Linked DNA regions of Bryobacter aggregatus MPL3. The protein of the gene in region 1 binds, or shares a complex with, the protein of each later gene. Links are inferred from orthologs where the notes say so. Each region holds a gene or a part of one and is shown on either strand. Other genes may lie near its edges.

Evidence for each region.
Region 2: the proteins of M017_RS0122245 (region 1) and smc are in contact, whole or in part, in a crystal structure (PDB 3ZGX), measured with the Bacillus subtilis proteins. The link is inferred for Bryobacter aggregatus MPL3 from one-to-one orthologs.

The regions. Positions count from the first base shown.
Region 1 is NZ_JNIF01000004.1:572,708-586,820, forward strand. The notes cover bases 11,115-14,113. They hold M017_RS0122245 (segregation and condensation protein A), read left to right. Parts: upstream 11,115-12,222; coding sequence 12,223-13,005; downstream 13,006-14,113. Other genes in these bases: M017_RS28165 (hybrid sensor histidine kinase/response regulator), read left to right, coding at 11,115-12,223; scpB (SMC-Scp complex subunit ScpB), read left to right, coding at 13,024-13,749; M017_RS0122255 (pseudouridine synthase), read left to right, coding at 13,764-14,113. Outside these bases: M017_RS0122205 (ABC transporter permease), read right to left, coding at 500-3,013; M017_RS0122210 (PadR family transcriptional regulator), read right to left, coding at 3,000-3,353; M017_RS30460 (collagen-like domain-containing protein), read left to right, coding at 3,614-4,897; sucB (2-oxoglutarate dehydrogenase, E2 component, dihydrolipoamide succinyltransferase), read right to left, coding at 4,981-6,306; lipoyl(octanoyl) transferase LipB, read right to left, coding at 6,291-6,992; lpdA (dihydrolipoyl dehydrogenase), read right to left, coding at 6,985-8,379; M017_RS0122235 (POTRA domain-containing protein), read left to right, coding at 8,624-9,937; more of M017_RS28165, read left to right, coding at 10,040-11,114. UniProt on the Bacillus subtilis protein: Participates in chromosomal partition during cell division. May act via the formation of a condensin-like complex containing Smc and ScpB that pull DNA away from mid-cell into both cell halves.
Region 2 is NZ_JNIF01000003.1:2,058,920-2,074,308, forward strand. Bases 7,378-11,652 are described here. They hold smc (chromosome segregation protein SMC), read left to right. Parts: upstream 7,378-7,753; coding sequence 7,754-11,452; downstream 11,453-11,652. Other genes in these bases: M017_RS0109780 (outer membrane beta-barrel protein), read right to left, coding at 7,378-7,524; M017_RS0109790 (DHA2 family efflux MFS transporter permease subunit), read right to left, coding at 11,577-11,652. Outside these bases: M017_RS0109765 (carboxypeptidase regulatory-like domain-containing protein), read right to left, coding at 1-1,164; M017_RS0109770 (putative oxidoreductase C-terminal domain-containing protein), read right to left, coding at 1,205-2,587; M017_RS0109775 (glycosyltransferase family 39 protein), read left to right, coding at 2,702-4,075; more of M017_RS0109780, read right to left, coding at 4,087-7,377; more of M017_RS0109790, read right to left, coding at 11,653-13,133; M017_RS0109795 (HlyD family secretion protein), read right to left, coding at 13,143-14,339; M017_RS0109800 (TolC family protein), read right to left, coding at 14,353-15,389. UniProt on the Bacillus subtilis protein: Required for chromosome condensation and partitioning.

The DNA.
Region 1 (14,113 bases):
GGTGAATCCTCATCGTTGCGCAGACCTTGCGTATATAGTCGTTGCCACTGAAACATCTGGTTGGTATTGACGCCGTGCTGTCACGCCACCTCTGCCACAGATCTTTCAGCGTTCAAGGTCGCCTCGACAATCACTTGGCACTCAGCACGCCTCCGCTGAATACGGATTCCACCTTTTCCGACCCGGAGCCCGCGCCCAACATCATTGATTCCGCTCTCCGTACCCATCCCTCAAGCTTCCACTCTCTTCGGCCTCTTGCACAGACGGCCTAGGGTGGACGCTTACCGAGATCGCGACAAGCAGTGGCAAAGACTTGGATGGATCGGCGGCTTCGTTGTCAGGCAGGACGGCCGGGAACTGGATTCGGAATCGCCCATCGTAGGCTAGGGACGGATGCAGGAACGCGGTGGCGGAAGCCTGCTTTTTATTGGATTGCTGTTTCCACTTTCCGGAATCGAGTGGAGCAACACAGAACGAATCCTGTCGGCTGAGCTCTTTCTTATTCGGAGCGCAATGCCTCAGCGGGATCGAGTCGGAGGACTTGGCGAGTTTTAAGCCAGATCGCCAGGATTGCGACGCAGAAGAGCGAAGCCAGCGGAAGGAGCCGGAGGTTCCAAGTTGCGGGCTGGATCGTTTCGATCAGCTTTGTCAGCAGGGTAGCGGTGGTAGGGATCAGCAGAAAACCCGCACTCAACCCGAGTAGGATTGCCGGGAGCATCTGAGCTAAGATCATGGCGCGCACCTGCCGGGATTGTGCTCCGACAGCGAGTCGAATCGCGATTTCGCGCGTGCGCTGTGCCATTGCATTTGCACAGATGCTATAGCAGTTGAGGAGCGTGAGCAGGAGCGAAAATCCACCAAAGAAGGCGAGCACGATGGTGTAGAGATTTGGTTTGGCCAGAGTCCTTTGGACTCGCTGCTCAAGCGGCAGGACATCGTAGACGGGTACGTCGGGTGAAAGGCTCTGCAGGGCTGCTGCCAGTTGGTGAAGGGGTGCATTCCCACTTTTGTGGTGTATGGCAATGGTGAAGAAATTGGGGGGCGCTTGCGCCATGGGCCGGAAGAGCGCGGGCATGACTCCGCCTTCAGCGCCATCAAACTGAATGTCTCGAGTTACCCCGATGATCGTTGCGGGCTTCTCGTCTTTGTCCGTCGGGCGCAGCTTTTGACCGAGCACCGCGCGCGCTCCACCATCCAGCTTCGCGTAGGACTCATTGACGATCACGACGGGCTCGGAGTTGAGGGTATCGTGAGCCGTAAAGTCGCGGCCTGCCAGGAAGGGCGTGCCAACGGTTTGAAAGAAGTCCGGACTGGCGCTCAGCGTAATCAACATCTGCTCCTGTGGTGTCGTTCGCAGTTTGTAGTTTGCGGCAGAGAAGGTTTTGGTGGCGATGGGGAAGTAGTCGATGGCAGCTGCCGAGTGGAACTGTGGGAAGGCGCGGACTTGCGCGAGCGCCTTGCTGATGTAGTCGATGCTTTGCTGTTTGCCCTCGTAGCGTGTGCCGGCGAGCGAGATGGTTGCCGTACTGATGTTCTTGGTCGTCAAGCCGAGATCGGTATTGTGGAGCCGGATGAGCGCTTCACCGATGCTGAGCGAACTTGCCAGCAGAACGACCGTGAGTCCGAACTGCAACGCGAGGAGCGCGTGGCGGATGGAATTTGCTCGCATCGCCCAAGCGCCTCGTCGCAAAAGCACTGGCGTGAAGCCAAAGGCGAGACCCGAGAGCAGGGAGAGTAGGAACGCGAAAAGGAGTACCTGGGAATCGAAGACTTCATAGTGCTGGAAGCGGAAGTTCGGCGGGAAGTACAGAAAGCCGAGCTGGACTGTTAGGTGGGCGATTCCGAGGCTGAGGAGTCCGGAGATCAGCGAGAGCAAGATGCATTCCGTCAGGATTTGTTGACTGATGCGGGCGATTCCAGCTCCGAGGGAGCTGCGAATCTGGAACTCGCGCTGGCGTGCCGCATAGCGCGTGAGCAAGAGGTTCGCCATATTCGCACAGGCGATCAGGAGGACGGAAGTGATGCCGACAAAGAGAACCCAGACGGATTTTGCGATTGGGCCGGCAAGCTGTTCGCGCAAAGAGACGAGACGGGCTTTCCACTCCGGGGCGGAGGAGAAGGGTTTGCCATTGGCCGCGGCATCGAGTTCGAAGGCGCGCACCGCAGTGGGGAAGGAGAGATGGGGCTTCATCCGTCCGATGATCTTGATGTTGTCGGGGCTCTGCTTCGGGATCCTGTTCCAGTCGAATGCTGTGGGCGTCCAAAGGCCAGCTTGATCCGGGTAGTCGAATCTAGGGGGTGCGATTCCAATGACGGTGAGCGGGAAATTATTGATCCGGATCTTCTGACCCAGGATGCGCAGGTCGCCTCCGTAGGCCTGTTCGAACAAGGCATGGGAGAGAATGGCGACATCGCCCTTTCCACTCACGCCTTCTTCGTGGGTGAAGTTTCGTCCCCGGTAAATGGGCGTTCCCAGCAGGTCGAAGAAGTTTGGGGATACTTCCACCACGGGGATGCGTAGGGATTGGGAGTTCCCCGACAGATTGAGCTTGGAAACGTTGACCGCGGTGGCTCCTGAGAGATAGGACGTAGAGCCTGCCCATGCTTCAAAGGCTGTTTGCCCTTTAAACAGTGGTCCGAAGAAGATGTTCAGTTCCACGAGCTCTTCGGCGTGGGCGAAGGGCAGAGAACGGTAGAGCGTCGCGCTGAGGATGCTGAAGATTCCGGTGGAGACTCCGATGGCCAGGGAGAGCGACAGGATCGCGAGGAGCGTGACGCCCATAGCTTTGCGCCAGGTACGCCAGCAGTAGCGGGTGTCTTGCAGGAACTCGCTGCCCATGATTTGCGGCCAGAGTAAGAGGAACTCCCAGAGGCTCTGGAGGAGCAGGCGGAGTCGTGAGAAGGCCGAAGGGGCGTCCATCCATTCGTCGGCGAACTGCTGGTGCAGAGCGCTTCCGTACTCAGCGCGGAAGCCTGAAGGGTAGAGACGGATGAGCTGGTTAAAGAACCACATGCGCACCTGCCAGCCGTACGAGTTCCTGCATGCGGAGCGCTTCGGCGCGGGTGCAGTCCCGGCCCAGTGGAGTGATGCGGTAGTAGCGGCGGCGCTGGTCGTCGAGATGCGGATCTGGGCGTTCCTCAGATTCTTCGATGAGACCTTGCTCGAGGAGCCGATTGATGTGGCCGTAGAGGAGACTCGGGCCAGGGTTCAACTTCTTGTGCGTGCGGGCGAGGATTTCGCGTTTGAGTGCGTAGCCGTGACGCTCTCCCTCGAGTAGGGAGAGCAGCAAGTGGAAACTGAGCGGAGGCAGGGGAAGAAGGTCTTCGACTTTCGAGTCTTCCTGTTTCGGCATAGTAGTTCAGATTATGAACTAGATGAGGACTCGCTTGCAAGAGCTTCCTAGAACTTTCCTGATTTGAGCAGGTCATAAATCTGTATTTTATTGAGTTTTATTTCTAATTCATGAAATGTATAATTACGTACGACTTGTCTTAAATCGATAAGGTTAAATAGTGTATTTATCTTAGATTGCGAGTAAGGTTCCTGATCTAAGAGGAAGGCTCTTGAATGGTTTTTTGTATCGGATCTGCGACTTTGAAAGGTAGGGCGGCGATGTCCGCAACTTTCCTTTTGTCTTTGGCGTTTCTGACGCCTGTTGCTTTTGGGCAACGCGGTTCCTCTCATGCGATTCCGCTGGAGAACTGGTCTGTGGAGAAGCAGAACCGGGATTTTTTGAATGCGGCGATTCCTGCTCCTCCCGATGGGGCTTCGCCCGCACTGGTCTTTATTGCAATTCCGCCCTGCCGCGTGCTGGATACGCGTGCGGAAGGCGGGTCGGGAAAGACGGGTGACTTTGGGCCGCCTTCTCTCATCGCGAACGAATCACGAATCATTGCAGTGGCGGCCACGAATTGCGGAGTGCCTGCGGCGGCCGCGTACTCGATGAACTTTGTGTCTGTGACACCGGTGGGCAAGACGGTGGGTTGGGTGGCGGCTTGGCAGGATAACCGGCCCTGGCCGGGAACGGTTGTGCTCAATGCTCCTCTTGGCGGAATCATTGGGAATGCGGCGATTGTCCCCGCGAGCCCCGAGGGGCGGATCCAGGTGTTGTCGACGGATCCGACCGATCTTGTCATCGATATGAATGGCTACTTTGTCCAGGCATCCATGATTGAAGTGGCTCAGGGCCCCGCGGGTCCAACCGGGCCAACCGGTCCCCAGGGCCCTGCAGGGCCACAGGGACCCCAAGGACCTGTTGGACCCGCTTCGACAATGCCTGGTCTTGTGGGACCTCCGGGGCCGGCAGGACCCGCAGGCGCGGTTGGGATTCCTGGGCCGACGGGGCCAGCAGGACCTTCCGGCGTGCAGGGGCCTCCTGGACCTCAGGGACCGATTGGATACACGGGCCAGCCGGGACTGATGGGGTCGCCAGGGCCTGTGGGACCCACCGGTGCAACCGGGCAGGCGGGCGGCATTCGTTCATTCGCTGACTTTTATGCCTTGATGACGCCAGACAACGCTGCCCCGGTGCCGGTTGGCGGCGACGTGAGTTTTCCCCAGGATGGACCAACGTCTTTGACCAGCATTTCACGGGCGGGACTTTCCAGCTTCAAGCTGGCGTCAGCCGGAATTTACCAAGTGCAATTTCAGGTCAGCATCAGTGAACCGGGACAGTTGGTGCTCACGATCAATGGCGAGGACCTTCCCTACACGGTGGTGGGACGGGCGAGCGGATCGAGTCAACTGGTTGGTGTGGCGCTGATCGAAACCAAGACGATCAACGCCATTCTGACGGTGCGGAACCCGGTTTCCAACGCTAGTTCTCTGACCCTGGCGCCGATGGCGGGTGGTGTACGGAGCGTCTCTGCGCATCTGGTGATCACTCAGCTGCAATAGCCTCTTCGCAAAACGAAACTGCGGTATATCCGTCTTTGGGGACCGATATACCGCAGCTTTGTTAGGAGGGAAGTAGGAGCTTGTTAGAGAACCTGTTCGCTGAAGTTCTCGAGGATCGACTTGATCTTCTGGCAGAACTGGTCGGCGAGCGCGCCGTCGATCAGACGATGGTCGAAGCTGAGCGCGAGGTGCGCCTGGCTGCGGATTGCGATCATGTCGTCGATCACCACCGGAACCTTCTCGATGGTGCCGATGCCGAGGATGGCAACGTTCGGCTGGTTGATGACAGGCGTCGCAAAGACACTGCCGAAGCTGCCGAAGTTGGTGAGCGCGAAGGTGCCGCCGGAGATTTCGTCGGGCTTCAACTGCTTGCCGCGGGCGCGGTTGGCCAGGTCGACAATGGAGCGTTGCAGGCCGACGATGTTCAGTTCGTCTGCGTGCTTGATCACCGGAACGATCAGACCGAGGCCGCCGTCGAGAGCGACTGCGATGCCGAGGTTGGTCTCGTTGTGGAAGATGATGTTGTCGCCTTCGATCGATGCGTTCAACAGCGGGAAGGCACGCAAGGCCTCCACTGCGGCGCGGGCGATGAAGGGCAGGAAGGTGAGGCCGAAGCCGTAGCGGGCCTGGAACTCATCTTTATGCTTGGCGCGGAGCTTGGCGATCTTGGTCATGTCGACCTTGTGTACGGTGGTGACATGTGCGGAGATGGCCTGGGACTTGATCATGTGCTCGGCAATCTTCTTGCGCATGATGCCCATCGGCTCGACGCGGGTCTTGGACGGAGTTGCTGCCGCAGGCGGCGGAACTGCGGCGCTGGGGGCAGACGGGGCGGCGGGAGCTGCCGGAGCCGCTGCACTGGCGAGAGTTTTGTTTGCCTGGTTCTGGATGTAGGATTCGATGTCCTGCTTGGTGATGCGGCCACCTGCGCCAGAGCCGGGGACCTGGGCCAGATCAATGTTGTACTCGCGAGCCATCTTGCGGACCAGCGGTGACAAGGGGCCGTTTACGGAGTCCGCTTCGATGGCGGGGGCTGGCGCCGGAGCGGCAGGCGGTGGGGGCGGCGGAGCCGGTGCAGGAGCAGGAGCCGGTGCAGGAGTGGGGGCGGGAGCAGGCGGAGCTGGGGGCGGGGGAGCCGGTGCTGCTGCCGCAGGAGCCGGAGCGGCTGCGCCGCCTGCCTCACCAATGCGGGCGACCAGAGTATTGATGGCGACGGTTGCGCCTTCCTGCACCAGGACCTCCGTGAGAATGCCGGCGGCGGGCGAAGGAATCTCAGTGTCGACCTTGTCGGTGGAAATTTCAAAGAGCGGCTCATCGCGCTCTACCTTATCGCCGGGCTTCTTCAGCCAGCGGGTGAGGGTTCCTTCAACGATCGACTCGCCCATCTGGGGCATTACGACATCAGGCATGGAAGCATCTCCTGTAAGTTTTCAATGGAATCGGTAAATTCGTGGTGGAAGATCTCCGCCAGATGGCGGGAAAGTACCCGCATCACTTCCTCACGCTGCACCGTGACGCCTAGCGCTTCCATCGAGGTGACGGGAAGCGTAAGTCCACAGGGAACGATGTACTGGAAGTAGCGGAGATCTGTGTTGATGTTGAGGGCAAAGCCGTGGGAGGTGACCCAACGGCTGATGTGCACGCCGAGCGCGCAAATCTTGGCAGGCGCAAGGCCCGCTTGCTGGACGTAGACACCGGTTTCTTTGCCGGTGCGCGTATGTGCCTCGATGCCAAAGCCAGCGAGCGTGCGGATCACCGCCTGCTCGACGCCTTGCACATAGGCGCGGACATCTTTCTTCCAACGGGTGAGTTCAAAGATCGGATACCCGACGAGCTGTCCGGGGCCGTGATAGGTGACATCACCGCCTCGATTTGCTTCGTGGACCTCGATCCCCAGACGCGCCAGTTGGTCGCGGCCAGCGAGGATATTGCTCTCACTGGCATTACGGCCGAGGGTGATGACGTGCGGATGTTCGACGAAAAGAAGAGTATCCGGCACCAGACCGGCTTTTCTCTTTTCGACATAACTCTGCTGGATCGACCAGGCTTCCGCCCAAGGCAGAGGTCCCAGGTCGATGACGTCAAAATCAGGCATTAATCGCCATTCCGTAGACGGCGTTGAATGCTTCGCCGACTGCTTCATAGAGAGTGGGATGGGCGTGGATCGTGTTCATCATCACCTCGACGGTGGATTCCGATTCCATGGCGGCAACGGCTTCGGCAATCAGTTCATAGCCGTGATGGCCAATGATGTGGACACCGAGAATCTCGCCATAGGTGTCGTCGGCAACCACTTTGACGAAGCCTTCATGATGCCCGCTGATGGAAGCCTTGGAATTTGCGGCAAAGGGGAACTTGCCGACTTTCACCTTATAGCCCTGGGCCTTAGCCTGGGATTCGGTGAGGCCGACACTGCCGATGCCGGGGTCCGTGTAGGTAGCGCCCGGAATGCGGTTGCGGCGAATCGGCTGGACTTCGACGCCTGCAATGTGACCAATGGCGATCATGCCCTCGGCGGTGGCGACGTGGGCCAGTTGCGGGGTGCCGGCGACAACGTCGCCAATGGCATAGACACCGGGTTCAGAAGTCTGCTGGAAACCGTTCACCTTCAGGAAGCCGCGATCGACTTCGACTTTGGTGTTTTCGAGGCCGATGCTCTCGGTGTTCGGCTTACGGCCGACGGCGACGAGCAAGCTCTCCACTTCTACCTGTTCCTGGCTCCCGTTAGCGAGGGTCGCGGTGAACTTGACGCTATTGGGGCCGTTGACGATGTTTTCGACCTTCGCGCTGGTCTCGATGCGGATGCCCATCTTCTTGAAGCAGCGCTCGAGTTCTTTCGAGACTTCTTCATCTTCGACCGGAACGACGCGGGGCAGCATCTCGAAGATCGTTACTTCACTGCCGAAGCGGCGGAAGATGCTGGCAAACTCGACGCCCACCGCGCCTGCACCGATAATGGCGAGCGACTTGGGAACGCTGGGCAGGTCGAGGATTTCGACGTTGGTGAGGATGCGTGGGGACTGGGGCTGGACATTGGGAATCATCCGGGCCTCGGATCCAGTGGCGATCACAATATTCTTCGATTCGATGATCTGGGTCTGCCCGTTATGACTGACTTCGATCTTGCCCCCACCGAGCAGCTTTGCGTAGCCCGCAATGACGTCGACCTTGTTCTTCTTCATGAGGAACTCGACGCCTTTGGCGTGCTTGGAGACGATCTTGGCCTTGCGGTCGATCACGTTGGGGAAGTGCAGAACCGGAGATTGGCAGGAGATTCCTTCCTCCTCCGGGTGCACAAAATAGTCCCAGACGCTGGCGCTGTGGAGCAGCGCTTTGGTGGGAATACATCCCACGTGGAGGCAAGTGCCACCCAGCTTCGGAGACTTTTCAATGATCGCGGTCTTGAGACCGTATTGGCCGGCTCGCACGGCGGCAGAGTAGCCGCCAGGGCCACTACCGATAATCACGACATCGTAGGACATGGGTCGTATCTAGTGTATCAATAGGCTCGTCAAAACTCAGGATTCAGTGGCACTGGAACGTGAATTGTGAGAGTGTATTCCAAGTGCGTTTTCTTCAGGAGGGGCGACGCACGGCAGGGCCCCCTTCGAGGGAAGAACGGCGTTTTTTGCAACGCGGTGGCTGTTCTTCATCTGAGGCGGGGCCCTGAGTCCTGTTGGAACGAGAATTGCAACCGCTCCGTCGATGACAATGAATAAGGTTGCAATGAATTCGCGAATCAGTTTCGGTGTCGTATTTCTTTCTCTGGGCGCGGTCTTGTTCGCACAAGCGCCCGACCAAGCGTTTCCCGTACGGGCCGTGGCCGTGCAGGGAAATCGGATCCTCCAGGCGGAGCAGGTGATTGCTGCCGCAGGTATTCTTCCCGGCTCCACTGTCAAGCCCGCACAAATGGATGCGGCGATGCAGAAACTCCTCACCTGTGGCTATTTCGACAAAGTCGCCTATGACTACAAGCCGCAGGACCAAGGTTATGCGTTGACTTGGGATATCACCGAGGTTTCCACCTTCTATCCCATCGGCTTTGAGGAGATCCCGGCCAAAATCGCGGACGTGAAAGCGATTCTGAAGAAATTCGATCCGTTGTTTGGGGACAAGATTCCAGCGACGCAGGAAGTCCTCAGCCGTTATGAGGAAGAGCTGAATCGGGCGTTGAAGCTGACGGATCCCGTGGACCGGGTTCGCGGTCAATTGGCGACAGACGCACAGGGCAATCTGGTGGCAATGTTCCGCCCCAAGCGGGAGCTGCCGACAATCTCCAGTGTCGACTTTAGCGGCAATCGCCTCCTGAGCCTGGACGATCTACGTCCTCTCATGGCTTCCGCTGCGGTTGGACTGGTTTATCGGGAACCCGAGTTCCGTGACATTCTCGACATCAAGATCCGGCCGATGTACGAAGCGCGCGGGCATGTGAAGGTGACCTTTCCGGAGATCACGGCAACTCCCGCCAAGGAAAATGCTGGTTTGAATCTCAAGGTCAAGATTGTGGAGGGTGAGGAGTACAAGCTCGGAGAGATCCGTGTCGAGGGCGAAGCGGAACGGACGGACGATTGGCTGCGCGTGGGCGGTTTCCGCCAAGGGGTGACGGCCAACATGGGGGAAGTGGATGAAGGCCGGCGCAAGATGGAAGCTGCGATCAAACGGAACGGGTTCTTAGACGCCAAAGTGACCGGGAAGCGCACGATCAACGAAGAGCGAAAAGTGGTGGATATGGACTTCAAGATCGACGCTGGCGGCAAGTACCAATTTGATCGTCTTGAGATTAAAGGTCTCGATCTGATTTCTGAACCAGAAGTACGGAAGATGTGGGGTGTGAAAGCGGGGTCTCCATTCAACCCTGAATATCCAGATTTCTTTTTGAACAAATTACGAGAAGACGGAGTCTTTGACAATCTGGGTGAGACCAAAAGTATTGCGGATGTGGATCGTGTGAATCATACAGTGGCCGTTACCCTTGTTTTTAAGGGCGCTCCTCCTGTAGATCCGAACAAAACTCAAAAACGCCCTGGTCCACGGCTGTAATATCCTTAGATTTTTTCTGAGTAAGCGTTATTATGAATAGGTATTTCACCTCGAATCCTAGTACTCACGCTACTCATAGTCCTCTTTGGGCTCGGATCGCTATTGCTGTTTCACGAGCATCGATATCCGCGCACGATTCGTGCTGGATTTTCTGAGTTTCCTCCCTATTTCAGTCTGCGATCGAATGGGAGTCCGGCCGGTTTTGCCATTGATGCATTTGAGGAAGCTGCCAGACGGAGAGGGATCACTGTCGAATGGGTCGAGATGGTGGCAACTCCTGAACTTGCTTTACTGGAGCACCAGATTGACGTTTATCCCTTGATGGTGAGAACTCCAGAGCGGCTCAAGAACTTTGGTTTGAGCGAAGCCTGGTGGGAAAACATGATGGTCATGGTGAGCCGCGCGGACCATCCGGTGAAGACCGTGAAGGATTTACGAGGCCAGACCATCTCCAGCATGGGAGGCTCCTTTGATGCGTCGCTGCTGCGGCGTGCTTTTCCAGTGGTGAATGTTCTCTCGATGGAGCTTGCGGATCAGGTGCTCAGTCCGGTCTGCGATGGCCGGGCCGTTGCGGCTGTGCTAGAGGCGCGGGCCATGGATCGCTGGATGCTCGATTCCAAACGGCTGTGCCCCAGTGCTTCTCTTTACGCCCAGTCTTTCAATGAGCTCTCGATCCGCTATGGGATTGGTGCTCTCAAGGAGAATGCCTGGCTGGCCGACGAGTTGCACAGCACCTTGCTCGACCTCACCATGGATGGCACGATGTACCAGCTTGGGGCGCGCTGGAATGTATTCACGACCAATCAAATTGGCATGTTTCAGGATCTGGTCCGGGTGAAAGATCAGCGCCTCTGGCTGGCTCTGCTGGTCTTGAGCCTCATTGCGGGGATGCTGGCATTCGCGAGGCTCTATTTCCGGAGCCGTGAGGCGCGCAGACTGGCGGAGGCCGCCTCTGCGTCGCAATCGCAGTTTCTGGCGAATGTGAGCCATGAAATCCGTACGCCGCTCAATGGCATTCTCGGCATGGTGGATCTGCTGCGCAGCACATCGCTCCAGCCGGCACAGAGAGATTTTACCGACGCCATCTCGTCGAGCGGACAGGTCCTGCTTGCCTTGATCAATGATTTTCTCGATTTGGCGAAGATTGAAGCCGGGAAGCTGGATCTGGAGAGTATTCGTTTCTCCCCAATGAAGCTGACCGAGCAAGTGGTGCAGAATCTTTATCCGCGCGCGCAAGATGCTGGGATCTCAATCGGCGCCTACGTCGACCCTGCGATTTCAGAGACGGTGAAAGGCGATCCGACTCGCATCCAGCAAGTCCTTTTTAACCTGGTGGGGAATGCGGTGAAATTCACGGCTGAAGGCGAGGTCTGGATTGAGGTGGAACGTGTTGGGGAGGGAGCTTTGCGCTTTGCCGTTTTCGACACGGGCGCCGGTGTTCCCGAAGAGAGCCGGGAACGGCTCTTCCAACGTTTTACGCAAGCCGACGCCTCGACGACGCGCAAGCATGGGGGAACCGGGTTGGGCCTAGCCATCTGCCGGGAACTGGTGCGCCTGATGGGCGGGGAGCTGGGGTATCAACCCCGGCCGGGCGGAGGGAGTCAGTTCTGGTTTACGGTGATGGTGGAGGGCATGCAGAAGACGGTGGAGATTTCACCGCTGGAGCGGCGGGTGGCCGTAGCCGCAGATGCCCATCCCGATGTGAGCGGCCTGCGTGTGCTCGATCGTGTTCTGAAGAGTTTTGATTGTGAGAAAGTCTCTCCTGACACGAACCCGGATCTTCTGCTGAGCCCGGGCGTTTTGATGCCGCCGGTGCGGCAGAGCCAACTCCTCGACGTGCTGGGGGGACGCGGTCCGCTGACCAAAGCAAATGCTTCTAAGTCCTTGGCTCCATTAAATTTACGTATTTTGGTGGTGGAAGATAATGCGGTGAACCAGCGAGTGGTGATGCACTATCTGAATAAGCTCGGTTGCGAGGCGAAGCTGGTGGAAAATGGGCAACTGGCGGTGGAGGCCGCGCTGGGTGGAGATTATGACGTTATATTAATGGACTATCAGATGCCAGTGATGGATGGTCTGACTGCGGCGCGCAACATTCGTGCCGGAACAGGAAAGAGGAGCGAAGTGCCGATCCTGGCCATTACGGCTGGCGTACTGGCGATTGATCGCGAAAGAATTCGAATGGCCGGCATGGATGACTTGCTCCCGAAGCCCTATTCGCTGGATGCGCTCCGCACCGCTTTGGAGACTGCGAGCAGGTCCAAGCGTGGTACATTCCAAAAGTAGTGTCCTCGTTTCAAATCCAACTTCAGCATTACGAGGGGCCGCTCGACCTTCTGCTTGATCTGATCCGCAAACAGCAGATCAATATCTACGACATCCCGATCGCCAAGATCACTTCGCAGTACCTCTCTTATATGGACCAGGCGATGGCCATGGATATCGAGCTGAGTTCGGAATTCGTATATATGGCGGCAACTCTGATCCATATCAAGAGTAAGCTGCTGCTGCCACGGGATCCGGAACTCGAGAAGATCATGCCGGAGGAAGATCCACGGCAGGAACTGGTCGATCGGCTTCTCGAGCATGAGCGCTTCAAAGGTGCGGCGCAGATGCTGGAACAAAAGCGTCAGATTGAGGAAGCGATCTGGACCAACCCGCAGGTGGACCGCCTGTTGGGCGAAGACCAGGACCCGGGTCTGGCGGTGACGCTTTTTGATCTGGTCAAGACGCTCGAGGCGGTGTTGGATCGTGCCAAGAACCGGCCCATTTATGAGATAACGGGTGAGGAAGTCACGGTTCCGGAGATGATCCAGCAGTTGCGGAATGTCTTCGATCAGGTGGCCACTGGAGATCATTTCAGCGCCCGCGAAATGTTCGAACGGCAAAAGAGCCGCCGCGCGATGATCTGCCTTTTTCTCGCGATCCTCGAGATGGTGAAGCGCCAGGCGCTGAACCTGGTGCAGGACGAGATTTTTGGTGAGATTGTGCTGGCACGCAGCGAGAGTTTCGCCGAGGCCTTCCCGAAGGAAGCAGACCTCGAAGCAGTCGAGCAAGAATACAAGTAAGAACAAGACGAAGAAGAGATGGAAGAACAGAATACCGTCGTGGAATCGCCGCAACTGGAAGAAGTGGCGTTAGACGTCAACCAGTTTGTCGAAGAAAAGCAGACTCTCACCGAAGAGGACCAGCTCAAGCCGATGATCGCGGCGATCCTTTATGTGACCGAGGAGCCGATGACGGCTACCGACATTGCCAAAGGATTGGGCCGGGAGCCGGAGTTGATCGAGAAGCTGATTGGCGAACTCGTCCAATACTATGAGGGCCCGGAGCATGGCTTTCAGATTCACGCGAAGGCCGGTGGCTACTACTTTGGAACCAAGCCGGAATTCGACGAAGCGCTGCGCCAGTTTTTTCAGAGCCAGAAGCAGCCGTTGAAGCTCTCGGCCGCCGCGGTGGAGACGCTTTGCATTGTGGCCTATAAGCAGCCGGTGACGGCGCCAGAGATTGCGCAGATTCGCGGCACCCAAGGTGTCGGATCGTTGAAGCCGTTGCTCGATCGCAAATTGATCACGACGGCCGGCCGCAAGGACGTAGTTGGCAAACCGGTGCTGTATAAGACAACGCCGGAGTTCCTGATTCAGTTTGGCCTGAAAGACCTGAAGGAACTGCCGACCTTGAAAGAATTTGAAGAATTACGCCGTTTGGCGATGGATGATGATTTGGTGCCCGCAGTCGAGGCCAAGGGCCCGCAGGCGGCCGCCGAAGAACCTGTCGCTGAACCGGAAGTTGAAAGCGCTGAAAGCGCCTGATCGGATGGTCCATTGTGGCTGAAGAAAGATTACAGAAAATCCTGTCGCAGGCAGGGATCGCAAGCCGCCGTGCATCGGAAGAGATTATTCTCGAAGGCCGCGTAAAGGTCAACGGCAAGGTGGTGAATACCCTCGGCAGCAAGGCCGACCTGAGCCGCGACCACATCAAGGTTGATAACAAGCTGCTGCATAAGCCGCAGAATATGGTCTATCTCGCGCTGCACAAGCCGCGCGAAGTGGTCACCACCATGAGCGATCCACAGAAGCGGAAGACGGTGGCAGATCTGATTCGCGGCGCTAAGGAACGCGTGTATCCAATTGGCCGCCTGGACTATCACAGCGAAGGTTTGTTGCTGTTTACGAA
Region 2 (15,389 bases), on another replicon or contig:
CATCAGGCCCCCGGGCAGCTCTGCCAGAAGACAGGCGCCGCCTTCGCTCCAAGTGGCGCGAATCGAGAATAAGTCGGGCCGGGACTCCGCGTGGATGCGGATGGCGATCTGCCGGAATCGCTCTGGCTTTGGGCCTTCTACTTTCACCTGACAAGAGAGCTGCAACATCGGCTGCGGCGTCAGGTTGATTTCTTTGCTTTCCCCGGGAGCGACTTCGATCTGCGTGAAACTCATCTGCTTCTCGCCCCCGTTCTCATAGTGAGCAGAAACAAGATAGGAACCAGGACCGAGGTTAAACGGCATGAGCTCCCCGGTCGAACTGGCTCTCGCGCTGAACTGAAAGGCGAGGGGCCATGGAGATAGGGAGCGAAATCTCACTTGAATTTGGGAAGTCCCTACGGGACGATCGGCCAGGATCACTTTCCCCTTCACTTGGCCTGCCAAGGCGCTGACGAGTGTGAGGTTCACATTGCTTCGTCTGGCGCCTGCAGCCAGTTCTACCCTCTCGCCTTGTTCGTCGCCACAACCCGGCGGATAGACGGCAGGCAGGTTGAGCATCACCTGTTTCGAGTTCATAAAAACCATTCCGTAGCTCTGCATCGGACTCTGATTGGCGACGAGACAAAATCTTCCTGGCTGGGAAACCGGAATCCGGAAACTGCCGATTGCGTCTGATTGCACCATGCCTTCCTGGAGGGCCTGCAACTTACCGTCTCGATGGATCATGCGATAGAGGGTAATGGGGATATCGTGACTTGGGGAGCCATCCGAGCCCTGTATGTTTCCTTCAATCAAAGAACTCATTGGGAGGGGGATGATAAGGTCTTCTCGCTTGGACCCCTCGGCGAGCTTGAGATAAGTTCCTTTGGCCCCCGCCACTCTTGTGCCATAGGCGAGAGTCTGGTAGCCACGCCTCTCCGCCTGCAGTTGATAGACGCCAGCGGGAAGAGCCTCAAATCGGAATGCTCCCTCGGAGTCCGTGATCGCGATGGCAGTGGCGGGCCTTGGTCCTTCGAGGTTCAAGGTGAGGGCGGCTTTGGGGATGGGATTGCCGTTCTGTACATCGACGACTTTCCCACTGATTTCCCCGGTGCCCACCAGTTGCGCGGCAACCTGAGACCAACTGAAAAGAACCAAAACACCTGCAATCTGGGCCGATGTCATTGCAACAGTATAATGCTTTGACTTACTCAAGGCGAGGCGCTTATGGGTTGTGTTGCCGCCCGAGCTCCACACCTTTTGTCGTGACAAAGTACTTCGCCAACATATAGCCGCGCTCCCAGGCGGGCATCGTAGTTGCGTCTTTCATGTAAGAGAAAAAATGACGGGCTACTTGAGCGAAGTGGTCTTCATGCCCAACCCGGAATACAGCCGGAATCTCGATCCGGGCTTCCTTCTCATTGTGTGACGCTCGGAGGCCGGGCCAGCGGGATTGGAGGCCGGCAACTGCGCGGTCAAGAGCCGCAAACACTTCGGCTCGATGGGCTGCAACGGGGACGACATAGAGTTCCGGAATTGAATGCTCTGTCGCCCTCTGGCGGAGTTCTACATTCGCCTTCGTGCCGCGGAAGATGGCTTCATAGACATCGCCGGTTCCGGGTGCTGCTTCCCACTTCCACAAGACGTCGAGCTTCACATGGACACCGCGTAACGTGTACGCAATGTAGTTGTTGCAGTAATAATGGAGGACGCCGTTTTGGGTTTGTTCTGCAAGTGAGGCTGGAAATTCTTTTGCGCCGGTGACCTGTTCAAACTGCGCTTTCGTGATGGGTACTGCTTCCCTCTTGCCGGACAGCATCTTGATGTCTTGCTTGTAGTCGAGAACCTGATCGGGAAACAAAGTCCACTGGATGAGGTCGACGGGATGGGTGCCGACATCGGCGAGACCTTCGCCATACTCTTCAACATCAAAGAACCAGGTGGGACGCCGGAGAGGAAGTCCCGCCACTGTTTTCATGATGTGATGCACGCTGAATGCCTTCACGCCGGGGTTTTCGGCGTCGCCTGGCACTTGCCGGCCGAAGACTGCAGGAAGATTGACGAGCACTCGCTGGAGTTGTGAGGTGACCTCGTAGCGTTCCGTCATGATGTCGTAGGCGGCGAGACCCTTCTGGCTGGCGCGGTCGAGAGCCTGCTCCAACTGCGGCATCTGGCTGGCATCGATGATCCAGGGCTTGTCGGCCAGCACATGGAGACCAGCAGAGAGCGAATCGAGAACGCGGCCAATTTTCGCTCGATTCTTACCAGAGAAGACAACCAGATCGCCGGCCTTGTCGCGTAACATGGCGCCGAAGGAATCGGCCGCTGTGTGGATGTCGAGCTGCCACGTGGTTGGGTTTACAGGTCTGTTGTTGAACAGCGAGATCCGGTTGAGATAGTCCAGCAACTCGGGACCAAGCGGCGCATAGACGCTGACCTGCGGATGCAGCTCCGGATACATCTCCTTCTGTAAGAGGCTCGCGTGAAAGTGTCCGGGATCGAGAACGATCAGACGCGCAGGCGATTGGCTGGAGAGATTCTGTACAGCCATCAGCGCCACCAGCAGAAAACGGGAAAGTCGCGGAGCATCATGCATCAATTTGATCATGGCCCATTGGTGGCGCTATTTTGTGATGTCGTCCCTGTTCTTTTGGAACTTACCCCGTGGCCATAGTGCCGAACAGAAGAATCTTGATAGCATTGCAGGGCAATAGCTACGCCCATGAGCGAAACGAACGATGAGTCGCGGTCTTGGATTGCGCAAGTTCCCCTGCAAGTTTACGGTGGCTTGCTTGCCTACTTTGCGGTGCTGTTCTGCTTACTGGACTTGCAGACCTTGTGGCTGGATGAACTGCTGCAGTTGCTTGGGACTCATTCCGGTACCTTTGAGCATGTGGATGTGATTACCCGGACCGGAGTGGCCAGCGTGCCGCTGGGCTGGATGCCGCAGTTGCTGGCGATTCGCATCCTGGGCTACTCGGTGGAGGTGGCTCGCCTGCCATCGGTGCTTTTTAGTGTGGCGCTTGGCTTCACCGTGTATCTGACGGCGAGAGAGCTGCGGATACGCTACCCACTCCTCGCCACCTCGATCCTCTTATTGCTTCCCCTTCAGTTCCGTTATGCCATCGAGGCCCGCCCGTATCTGCAAGCGCTGTTTCTTAGTGCGCTCGCCAGCTACCTTTTCTTGCGGATCCTGAGATCGGCATCTCTTTCTTGGTACTTTGCATATCTCCTGGTCTTGATCGCCGGCCTCTATTCGCAGCCCTTCACCATCTTCACTGCGTGCTCCCATGTGGCCTGGCTTTTGCTGTGGTGTCGGAATCCGAAGCTGCTGGTGCAGATCGGTGGCGCTGTTCTCCTCGCGCTCCTCTCCTTTCTGCCCTGGTACTTGTATGCCTCGCCAATGTGGCAGAAAGTGATCCAGGCGGAAGGGTTTCATCTGTCGGTGTCGGCGAAGATCCCGTTGATGATTCTGCGGGAGTTGACCGGTGCTGGCTATCTGGGCGCGCTGTGTCTGATTGGACTGGCAGGCTATGGCCTCAGGCAAGGCGCGATGCGGCTTGAGTTCCGGCGGCTCCTGCTTGTATCCTCAATCCTGCCAATCTTCTGTGTGGTGAGTGTCGATGCGACGTTCAGCTATTTTCTCGCGATCCGGCAGATGAGCTTCATTCTTCCGCCGCTGGTCTTGCTGGCAGCAGAAGGCCTGAGCGGAATTCTCCAGTCGCCGAGGCGTAAGTTGGGTCTGGCGTTGTTGGGTCTGCTGCTTCTGATCTTTATGATTGCCAATGTCCAATGGCTTCGAAAGCCGCGAGAGAATTGGGCGCTCGCCGCCGCAACCATGCACCAATCGCAAGTGGAGCATGCTGCTTGTACGGTGGCGGTTCCAGCCACCACACTTCCCGTCTATGCTCTCTTTGAGGCGAGCCTGTTGGAGCGCGCTTGCACGCCAGACCGCGTACCGGCTGGGAATGTGGTCCTGGCCACATCACCTTATGCGTCGGAGACAGACAAGAAGAATGTGCAGCCGATGCTGAGCGGAAAGCGAGTTGTTTCCACCCACACTACTGGCATGAGTACGATCCAGGTATTCCGCTAAGTTCTACGGCTCTACCAGCGGAGCCGCAGTGCGAGCTGGTAGGCTCTGGGCAGATTGGATGCACTCGTAATCTTGCCGAAGTTTCCGCTGGTGGGGGAAAGCTCTGGACCATTGAAGATGGTGTGATTGAAGGCATTGAAGGACTCCACTCGCAATTGCACGGTGAAGCGCTCGACGATGCGGATGTTCTTGATCATGCTGAGGTCGATGTTGTTGACCTTGTCGGCACGGTAGGCTGGAAACGATTGCGGGAAAGTGCGGATGTTGCGATCCAACTGCGCTGCTGCGGCTGTTTCAAAGCGTGTCGTGTCAAAGGCTTTGCTGAGGCCACGAGCATTCCACTGCAGGTCGCCGCCGTAATGAATCACATTTCCAAATTCAACTGGTGAGCCGCTCTGGATGCTGTAGATCGTATTGAACTGCCAACCGCTGATGACACGATCGACGAAGCCATTTACACTACTGGCAAATGTTTTGCCTTTGCCGAAGGGAAGCTCGTAACTGCCGCTGAAGACGAAGCGATGCGGCCGGTCTTCATTGGCAACGCGATATGCCATCTTCGAGTCGCCAAAGTTCAGGCGTGAAGTTGCTTCCATAAACTTTGACCATTGGTAATTGGCGAGGAACTGTAGGCCGCTCGAGAAGCGTTTCTCATAGCGAGTTTGCAGCATGTGGAAGTTGGAGTAGCCGCTCAGTCTTCCATCGAGAGCAACGCCGCCATCTCCGCTGTATTGGGGATAGGCGCGCAGAATGTTTTCCTGATTGATCGTGCTGCCGTTGAGTGAAGTATTGGGCAACAGATTCCGGAACGGGTTTGCGATGGGCGTTGTGAGTAAGGTGATTCGCGCCGGATCGCGCAGCGGACTTGTGCTGAGGTACTGGTTGGGCACGAAGTTCAGATAGGGCGCATTCGAGCTGGCCAATCGGTTTTCCGCGATGCGAATGGCCGAGCTGCCCATGTATCCGATTTCAAAGACCGAGTTCTGGCCGACACTCTTTTGCACATTGAAGCTCCAGCGCCAGGTTTGTGGATTGCCGAGCTTCCTCTCCACATACTGGATGCTCTGGCCTAAGAAAGTATCAAGGCCTTGGCGATTGCCGACCGGCTGTAGGATGCCGCTGGGGAAGGGATCGGCCAAGGTGGCGATGGGATTCAGGTAGACACCCCCTGAGGCAGAGACGAGATCGGTTTGGCGGCTGAAGCCGGGCTGCTGGATTCCGAAGGTGCCGAAGGTACCGATATAGAGGCCAACTCCTCCGCGCACAACCAACCCTTTCAGGCTGCCCGGTTGCCAGCTGAAGCCAAAGCGGGGGGAGAATCCGTATCGATAGGGATCGTAGATTGTGTTCTTGCCTGGCTGGGCGAAATAGACTCCGCCCCGTGCGGTAAAGGCGGATGGGGGCAAGAGTGCACTCGGACTGGCTGCGTAGTTGGCGACTGCGGCATCCGTGACGCTGTTCTTGGCATTCGGATCAAAGCCAGCGATGGTGCGATTGAATCGCTCGGTTGTGCCTGTCTCTGCTTCGTAACGAAGACCGATGTTGAAGGTCAGGTTCTTGCGGGCCCGCCAATCGTCCTGGACGAAGAAAGCATAGTAGTAGGCCTGGTTTGTGCGGCTCGCATTGACTTGATAGTTTCCCCCTGTGGGGAGGCCGAGCAGTAAGGCTGCCATGTCCTGACCGATCTTTGCGGCGGCAGCGTTGGAGGCCTGCTTGGTCCAATCGGCATTGAATACAAAGTTGCCGCTCGAGTTTCCAAAGCTGTTGGAACTCTCGATCTGCTTCCGGATATCGCCGCCGAACTTGACCGTATGTGTGTTGAGGATCTTGGTGACATTCTCGAAGATCTGATAGGTGTCAAAGGGCGTGACGTCGCCACCATTCGTTCCATAGCTTGTGAAGTTGGCGAAGCTGATATTCGGGAAGACGAGCTTCGTACTGTTGGCTTTGATGTAAGCAGGCAGGCCGAGTGTGGTGGGGTCGAAACCGGCACTTGGCTTGCTGTTGCCTTCATTAAAGCGATTCCAGTTCATGCGCGTGTTGAATAGCAGCGTGGGTGTGGCGGTGTAGACATCGTCGAGCAGCGCACCCCAGTTGATACGCGCCAGGTAGTTGCCACTGATGATGTTGTTGTAGCGATTGCCGCGGTTCTCGATGCGGTCATTGTTCCTCATGTTGAAGAACAGCTTGTGCCGGTCGCTGATGTTCCAGTCGAAGCGGCCCAGGTAGCTGGTGAAGTTATCGCTGCGCACTGCGTTGTCAAAGCGGTTGTTTTCGCCAATATTGCTCCCCGCGGCGTTGGGCGTGGGGGAGTAGCTCAGAATCTTGGTTGCAATGGGACTGATGCGGTCTGTCGGGATGAGATTGCCTGGGAAGGGCTGCCGGGTGATGACGGAACCATTGAGAACGCCGGTATTCGGATCGTAGATCGTGATGCCCTGGGGCAGTAGCGCGCTGAAGTCGCCCTTCTTCTGCGCATCGGTCGCGACGGTGGAAAAAGTGGGCTCGGGCTCGCTCTGCTTGATTCCCTCGTAGGTAAAGAAGAAGAACAGCCGGTTGCGGCCATTCACGATTTTTGGAATCCAGATGGGGCCGCCGATGGATCCGCCGTACTGGTTAAAGCGCGTCGTCGGCTTCTTCTGGTTTGCCGCGTTGGTAAAGAATGGAGTCGCTTTCAGGGCGGAGACCTGGTTGAACTCGTAAAGCGTGCCATGGAAGGTATTCGTGCCGCCTTTCATGACGACGTTCACGGTACCGCCTCCCGTATTGCCGTAAGCGGCGTCGGGCTGGAAGGCTTCCACCTTCACCTCGGAGACCGCGTCCACCGGAGGGTTGTAGGCGACGCGCCGGTTGCGGGTCATATCGGGCGCACCGTCGAGCAAGAGCTCATTCGACTGTGCCTGGCCGCCGCCCATTGAGATTCCGGCGGGCCCGCCATTGTCAAAAGGGCGCGTAAAGCGTGGGTCGCTTGCGGGCGTGACCCCATAGGCAAGCTGGGCCAAGGTGAGCGCGGTGCGGCCATTCATTGGCATGGTCTCAATCTGATTCGAGGAGATCACCTGGCCGACGCTCGCTGTTGCCGTGGACAACAAGCTGACATCGGCAGTGATGGTGACGGATTCGCCCTGGCTCCCCACCTGCAACACTACATCCTGGGAGAGGCGCTGGTTGGTGCTGATCTGGATCCCGCTTTGGCTGTACTTCTTGAATCCATCTGCGTCCACACTTAACCGGTAAGGGCCGGGGGCGAGGAAGGGAAGACTGTACTCGCCTTCCTGGCTGGTCGTTGCTTCTGACTTTGCCCCGGTATTGGTTTCTATCGCCACGACTTTGGCCCCTGGAATGGAAGCGCCGGAGGGATCGGTAACGCGGCCGGACAACGTAGAGCGGAACTCCTGGGCCGCTAGCGATAGGCAGAAAAGGAGGGACAACGCAACAAAGCGCAACATAGGTCGGCATCTTATATCAACTTGTCAAAAATAGTTCCAGCTAAATGCGAAACATTTTTTGTGCCACAACAGATTGGGGTGTCAGCTTTCATGCCGCGACATATGGATGCCTCCTTTACTTCTTGCTCATCTTGTTCTAGACTTCAATTGTCTCCCCCGACTTGGATCGCACTCTTCTTCCTGAAGATTACGGTCCTTGACTTCCTATTCTTGCGAGGAGACTACTCCATTGCTCAAACTGAAACGGCTCGAATTGCAGGGCTTCAAGTCCTTCTGCGATCGAACGGAGATGCGCTTCCCCGGCGAAGGCGTAGCTGCGATCGTGGGTCCAAATGGCTGCGGCAAATCGAATCTGAGTGACGCCATCAGCTGGGTATTGGGCGAGCAATCGGCCAAAAGCTTGCGCGGTGGCCGCATGGAAGACGTCATCTTCGCGGGCACCAGGGACCGCAAACCGCTCGGCATGGCCAGTGTCACCATGACCATGGTGGACCCCGATGGTTCCTATCTCGAGAAAGTTCTGCCCAGCGAGAAGCCGGAGAATGTCGATCCGGAAGCTCCTCCCAAGCCCAAAACTTCACGTGAAATCACCATCACTCGCCGTCTTTACCGTTCGGGCGACAGCGAATACTTGATCGATGGCAAGCTGGCCCGCCTGCGCGACATCCAGGATGTCTTCATGGGCTCCGGTCTGGGACCAGAAAGCTACGCGATCATCGAGCAGGGCCGCATCGGGCAAATTCTCTCGAATAAACCGATGGACCGGCGTTCGATCATTGAAGAAGCCGCCGGCATTACGAAATTTAAGACCCGTCGCCGTTTGGCCGAGAGCCGTTTGGAGAGCGCCCGTCAGAATCTGAATCGCGTTTTCGACATTCTCGAAGAAGTGGGCCGGCAGGTGAACAGCTTGAAGCGCCAGGCCGCCAAAGCAAAGCGCTATGACGAGTTGAAGACTGAGCTCGATACGCACATCAAGCTCGTGCTCTCCAATCGATTCCGTTACCTTGAGCGCGAGGCGACCAAGGTCGCTCTCGAGCTAAACGAATCGACCAACGCCTACACCGAACTGGCAACCAATCTATCGACCAAAGATGCGGACCAGCAGAAGTTGCAGGCTCGTTTTTATGAGATCGAATCTGCTCTCACGGCCTCGCGTAAGCAGCTTGCCGAACTGCGTCTTGAAGCCGAGCGTACGCGTGGGCGGTTGGGAAGCCAGTCGCAGCAGATCGCCAATATTGACCAGCGCCTGACCCAGAACGAAGGCGAAGTGACTTCGCTCGAAGCCCGCCTGACGGAGCTGAAAACCGAGTTTGAAGCGGCGCAGAAAGAGAGCGCCGAGCTCGAGCAGCAGGCTGTCCAGCTTCGCGCCCAGGTTGCGGAAAAGACCAGCCAGCGCGACACGATGTCGCAACAGCTCCGCGAACGCTCGAGCCAGTTGGAACGCAATCGCCAGCAGGTGTTCAGCCTTCTGGGCGAAGTGAATCGTCTGCGGAACCAGCTGACGCAGGTGGAAACGCAGCAGCAGGGCGTGACGAAGAACACTGAGCGCTCCACTCGCGAAGAAACCGAAGCGCAGGCAGAATCGGAACGTCTCGAACTGGTGCGCGCCGAACTCAGCGAGAAGCTGAACGCCCGCCAGATGACCCTCGAAGGGCTGGCCGACCGGCGCAAGTACATCGAAACCGAATTGAACACGCGCCGGCAGGAAGTGAACGACACGCGTCGCCAGCAGGACATTCTGCGCACCGAGACTTCCCGTCTGAAGGCCCGCCGCGATTCGCTCGAAGACATCATCAACCATCGCAGCTACACCACCGATTCGGTGAAGAAACTCTTCACCGCCATTGGTAAGGGACAGGCCACTGGCTTGAAGCCGATGGGCGTACTCGCCGACTTCATCGAAGTGGATGCTTCCTATGAAAAGGCGGCCGAAGAGTTTCTGGTCGAAGAGCTGGAATACGTGGTGGTCGAGCAGTGGAATGACGCCCAGCGCGGCATCACGCTGATGAAGCAGGACCTCGAAGGCCGCGCAACTTTCCTTGTGCATCCCGCTCCCGAAGCGAACTTCAGCCGCGGCCGTGTGCAGGAGCCGCCCGTCGGTCCTGAGACTGGCATCGTCGGCCGTCTGAGCGATGTGCTCAAGATGACTAACGGCTTCAAGTACGCGCCTGCGGAGTTGCTGCCCCGCGTTACCCGCTGCTTCCTCGCGCAGGATCATCAGGCCGCACAGCGCCTGGCGCTGCAATATCCGGATGTCTATTTCCTGCTGCCCGATGGCGTTTGCTATCACGGCTATGCGGTGACGGGTGGTAAGAAGAGCTCCAGTGGTCCGCTCGCGCTGAAGCGCGAATTGAAGGAGCTCAACGCCCAGCATCATGTGAAGCAACTGGAGCTCGAGCAGAGCAACACGCGCCTGCAGCAGTTGGAAGGCGAGCAGACGGCTCTTGCCGCCGATCTCGAAAAGCTGAGGCAGGAGCAACAGCAGGAAGAGAAGGGCGCGCTCGTTCTCGATCAGGAACAGCGCCAGTTGGCGACCGATCTGCAACGCTCAGCCCGCTTCCTGTCCAATGCCCGCGTCGAACTGGACCGCTTGGCCAATGAGGCCAAGCGCCTAGCCGCGTTGCGCGAGACTCTTGAAACCGGCAGCGCCGAAAAGGATGCCGCACGGGTGGCCCTCGAAGCTGCTCTGGAAGCAGAACGCGGTGCGCTTGTGGAATTGCAGCAGCAGTTCAACAGCATGAACGAAGAGCACTCGACGCTCCGTGCCCAACTGGCCAGCGTCGACGAGCGTCTGCGCAGCGCGAACGGCGCCGTACAACGTCTGAATAATTCGTTGATCGAACAGGGCCGCCGCCGCGAGTACCTGTCTTCTGAGATGGAGCGCCTCGGCGTCAATCGAGCGCAGTTGTTGAACGACAACATCGAGCTCGATGCGAAGGCGACTTCTCTTGCCGCCAGCATTGAAACCGCTGGTGTCGAAGTGACGAATCTGACCAAGTCAGAAGAAGAGATTCGCGCCCAGCTTGCTGCCTTGGAAGAGGACTTGCGCGGGTTGCGGCAGAACGCAGCCGTTCTTTCCGACAAGCGGCAGCAGGCCGAAGTTGAACTCGTGCGCAAGCAGAGCGACATGAAGCATCTCGAGGAGATGTGCCAGAAGGAACTGGGCATGGCCGTCGCCGAACTTGCTGCCGGTGACGAAGCGGTGCTCGATGAAACGCAGCTCGCGGAAGCCGAAGAAAAGTACACCGAAGTGCGCCGCAAGATCGAAGCGCTGGGCCCGGTCAACCCGGATGCACTCGCCGAATTCGAAGAGTCCCAGCAGCGCTATGACTTCTTGAACGCGCAGCGGCAGGATCTTCTCGATTCGATCCGCGATACCGAAAAGGCGATCCAGGAAATCGACACGGAATCAAAGAAGCGCTTCCAGGAAGCCTTCGACAAGATCAACGAGTATTTCCGTGGCACCTACCAGATTCTGTTCAGCGGCGGCTCTGGTGAGATGCGTCTCACCGACCCAACGAACGTCAATGAGAGCGGTATCGACATCATCGCCTCGCCCCCGGGCAAGCGGCTGCAGAACGTGCTGCTGCTGAGCGGTGGCGAGCGCGCCATGACCGCCATGGCCCTGCTGATGGCCATCTTCAAGTTCCAGCCCAGTCCGTTCTGCGTCCTCGACGAAGTCGATGCGCCGCTCGACGAGGCGAACATCATTCGCCTCACCAAGCTGGTCAAGGAGATGTCGAACAACACCCAGTTCATCTTCATCACCCACGCCAAGCGCACCATGGAGGCTTCGTCCAGCATGTACGGAGTGACCATGCAGGAGCCCGGCGTCTCGAAGCTGGTGAGCGTCAAGTTTAACGGTGGTGCGGACCGTCCGTCCACCCCGATTCCACCCCCCAGCCAGGACATGGCCGTTACGGCGTAGTTTGTCGGGCGGAGACACACTGCCCCAGTAACGACATCCCTGGTCTCCTTTCGGAGCAGCTTAAGCAGTTTCAAACGGCCTTTGAAGGCATCTTGCAAAAGATGCCCTCAAAGGCCGAAGCTGTTTAGTGCGCGGAGGTGGAAACGGCGCCCTTGATCTTCTTGGTCGATAACAGGATCGGAATTGTCAGCAAGCTGATTACGCCCAGTGCAAAGAAGGTTTCACTGAACGAAAGCAGGCTGGCTTGCTGACCGAGCAGATTGCCAATGAGGCCTCGCGCCTTCTCCACGGCATCGGCCGGTGTGTAGCCTTTTAAGACCAGCAACTGTTTGGCTTGCTCCAACCAACTGATGTACTGCGGGTCAGAGGGCGTGAGGTGGCTCACCAGTTGAGTCTGGTGCACTTGAGAGCGATTCGACAGCATCGCGGTGACGAGCGAAATGCCAAAGCTGGCCCCCAGGTTGCGGCTGAGATTCACCAAGCCTGTGGCAGAGTTCACCTTGTCCCGATCCACTTGCCCGAAGGCCATCGCATTGATTGGAACAAAGAGCATGGCGAGGCCCACGCCTTGTAACAGGCGCAGTTTGACCAGGGTGCCCATGTCGGCGCCGAGGTTCAATTGCGACATCTTGTACATTGCCGCGGCGTTCACCATCATGCCGACCATGGCCAGATACTTCGGCTGCACCACTCCCATCACCTTGCCCACAATCGGAATGATCACGATGACGATCAACGCGCCCGGCGAAAGCAGATAGCCCGCCAGGGTGGCCGTGTAGCCCATCAGTTGCTGTGTGTACATCGGCAGCAGCACGCTGCTGCCGTACAGAACGAAGCCAAGGGCGAACATCGCGAGATTGGCCATGAAGAAAGATCGATTGCGCAGAAGCGAGATGTCCACCACCGGGTTCACATGGAACCATTCGACGACAAAGAACAGGATGATGGCGACGACGCTGACAAAGCTCATCCAGAAAATAAAGGAGGACTGGAACCAGCCTTCGTTCTGTCCCTTATCCAACACCACTTGCAGGAAGCCGATGCCCACCGCGAGCAACCCCAAACCCCAACCGTCGATCTTCATCTCGCTCAACTTCTTGCGCACCATGGTCGGAGGATCTTCCACTAGTTTCCAGGTCATGTAGGAGGCAAGAACACCGACCGGCACATTGATGAAGAAGATCCAGCGCCAGCTCCAGTTATCGGTGATGATGCCACCGAGGGAGGGCCCCAGCGCAGGGGCGCAAACGACGGTCATGCCATAGAAGGCCATTGCCATATTGCGTTTTTCGGGCGGGAAGCTATCCTGCAGAATCGCTTGTGAGCTGGGCTGCAGGCCGCCACCGCCGAGGCCTTGAATGATTCTCATGATGATCAGCACCGTGAGGCTGGGCGCAAAGCCGCAGAGCAGGGAACTGACGGTAAAGATGGCCGCACCCATCAGGTAAAAGTTCTTGCGGCCCATCAGCATGTAGAACCATCCGGCGAGCGGCAGGACGATCGCGTTTGAGACCAGATAGGAGGTGAGCACCCAGGTGCTTTCATCGACACCGGCGGAGAGGTCGCCGGCAATGTGCCGCAATGCGACGTTGACGATGGTGCCATCCAGAATTTCCATGAAGGTCACCATCGAGACCGTCAGGGCGATCAACCAGGGATTGACTTTCGGGGCTTCGTGCATGGGGTCTCTTTAACGTGTGAACACCGTTGCGACGACGTTGGTGCCCACGGGGAAGGTGCCCGCCTGCGCCCCATCAATGAGGATCTTGACCGGGACGCGCTGCACTACTTTGACAAAGTTGCCGGTGGCATTCTCAGGAGGCAGCAAGCTGGTTCGTGCGCCGGTGGCTCCCGCGATCGAATCCACCTTGCCCTCATACTTCTTGCCGTTCACGTCGAGCTCGATCTCGGCGCGTTGCCCGGGCTTGATATCGCGCAGTTGGCTTTCCTTATAATTCGCCGTGACCCAGATTTCATTCATCGGGATCAGCGTCAACATCGTTTGGCCCGGGCTGACAAACATTCCGACTTCGATGTTCTTCTTGGTGACCACGCCGTCCGCCGGGGCGACGATCTCGGCATAGCTGAGCTGCAACTCCATCGCCGCAAGATTCGCCCGGGCGGCCGCGACATTGGCTTGGCTGGCTCCGCTATCGGCAATGCGGACGGCCACTTGCCGCTCGCCTGCCTTGGCCTGCTGCACTTGCGCCTTGGCTTGCTCAATGCGGGCCTGCGTGGCGGCCAGTTGGCTGTGGGCGATGTCCGCCCCCTTCTGTGCGCTTTCGACGCGATCAAGGGCCGCCTTCAAGTCGCTTTCGGCCATCCGGGCGGCGGCGACATAGCTGTCATATTGCAGGCGGGAGATCTCTTCCTTGTCGACGAGTTCCTTCATGCGGCGCAGATCCGCCTGCGCCCGCTCCTGGGCGGCGCGTTTGGTTTCGGCATTGGCCCGGGCAAAGCTGATCTCGGCTTGTCTGGCCTGCTCAAGGCCGGCCTTGGCGCGTTCAAAATCAGCCTGATTGCTCGCGAGTGCGGCCTGTGCGTTGGCCAACTGGCTGGCGGTGGTTTCCGCGGTGAGGGGAACATTCGCTTGCGCACCCCGCAGTTGACTCTCGGCCTGCAACAGCGCGGCGCGGGCCTGCTCTACTTTCACGCGCTGATCGCTGCTTTCAATACGTGCAATCACGTCGCCTTTCTTGACCTGCTGGTTGTCGCGTACCAGGACATCGGTCAGATAGCCACTGATTTTCGGAGCGATATTCACCAGGCGCCCGTCGATCTGGGCGTCGTCTGTCTTCTCTTTCCCTTGGCCGTTCAGATAAACCGCCCCTGCTGTTACAGCTGCTACCAGCAACACGCCCGAGACGATCAAAGTTTTCTTTTCCATTCTCAATTCGCTCCTATTTGGTAAACGCCGCTTCCATGCGGCCCATCGCTCGTGCAATATCAGCGCGCGCGACGCCTACGCGGTAGAGCGCTTCAATCTGGCTTTCGGTCGCACGGGCGAGCGAATCCTGCGCTGTGACCACTTCAATGTTGTTAGTGACCCCAGCCTGAAACCGGTCTCGCGATTGCTCCACTTCTTGCCGGGCGAGCGTGAGTCCAAGATTGGCGACATCCACCTCGTCTTGTGCGGCGCGATATTGCTCCCGCGCCGTCTTCACTTCATATGCCACCTGGTTCTTCATCTCCACCACGTTCCGCTCCAGCTTTTCGGTTTCGATTTTGGCTTTCGCAATCTCCGCCCCGATCCTGCCGCCGGTGTAGATCGGCACGCTCACGGTGCCGCCAATCTGGTATGCCGGAATCATGCGGTTGTAGGCGGTGCCCTGCTGGCCATAGGTGCCGTCGAAACGCACTGTCGGCAGCCGTTCGCGCTTCGCCGCCGTCTCTTCCAACTGTTGGGCCTTGATGCGGCTGGCCAGGGATTTCAACTCTGGCCGTTGCGACCAGGCGAGGCTCACCTCGGCTTCTTCCGTCTTGTCCTGGCGCGAGTTGAAGAAGCTCTGCGCGTCGGCCAGCTCCACGGAGTTGCCTTCCTCAATGCTTAGCAGCTTTGCCAGGCCAAAGAGGGTGACTCGCAACTGCGTTTGTTGCACGATCAGGTTTTGCTTTTCCACTTGCAGCTTCTGGTTGGCGCGCAAGGTGTCGAGTCCGGTGCCGACGCCTGCCTGCTGCAGGTTCTGGGCCTGCTTGTACAGTGCGTCGGCAAGGTCTCTGCGCGAGACAGCGGCATCGACCGCAGCCGCTTGGCGCAGTGCGGACAGATACTGTCCCACCACCAGCGCGGTGGTTTGCTCACGGACTCCCAACTCATTCATTGCCGAAGTTTCGCGACCCTGCTTTGCCGCTTTCCAGCGATTCAACAGGGTGAGATCGAAAATCGGCATCCCGAAGCGCGGTCCGACATTGATCACTTGGAAGGGGCCGATGTGGC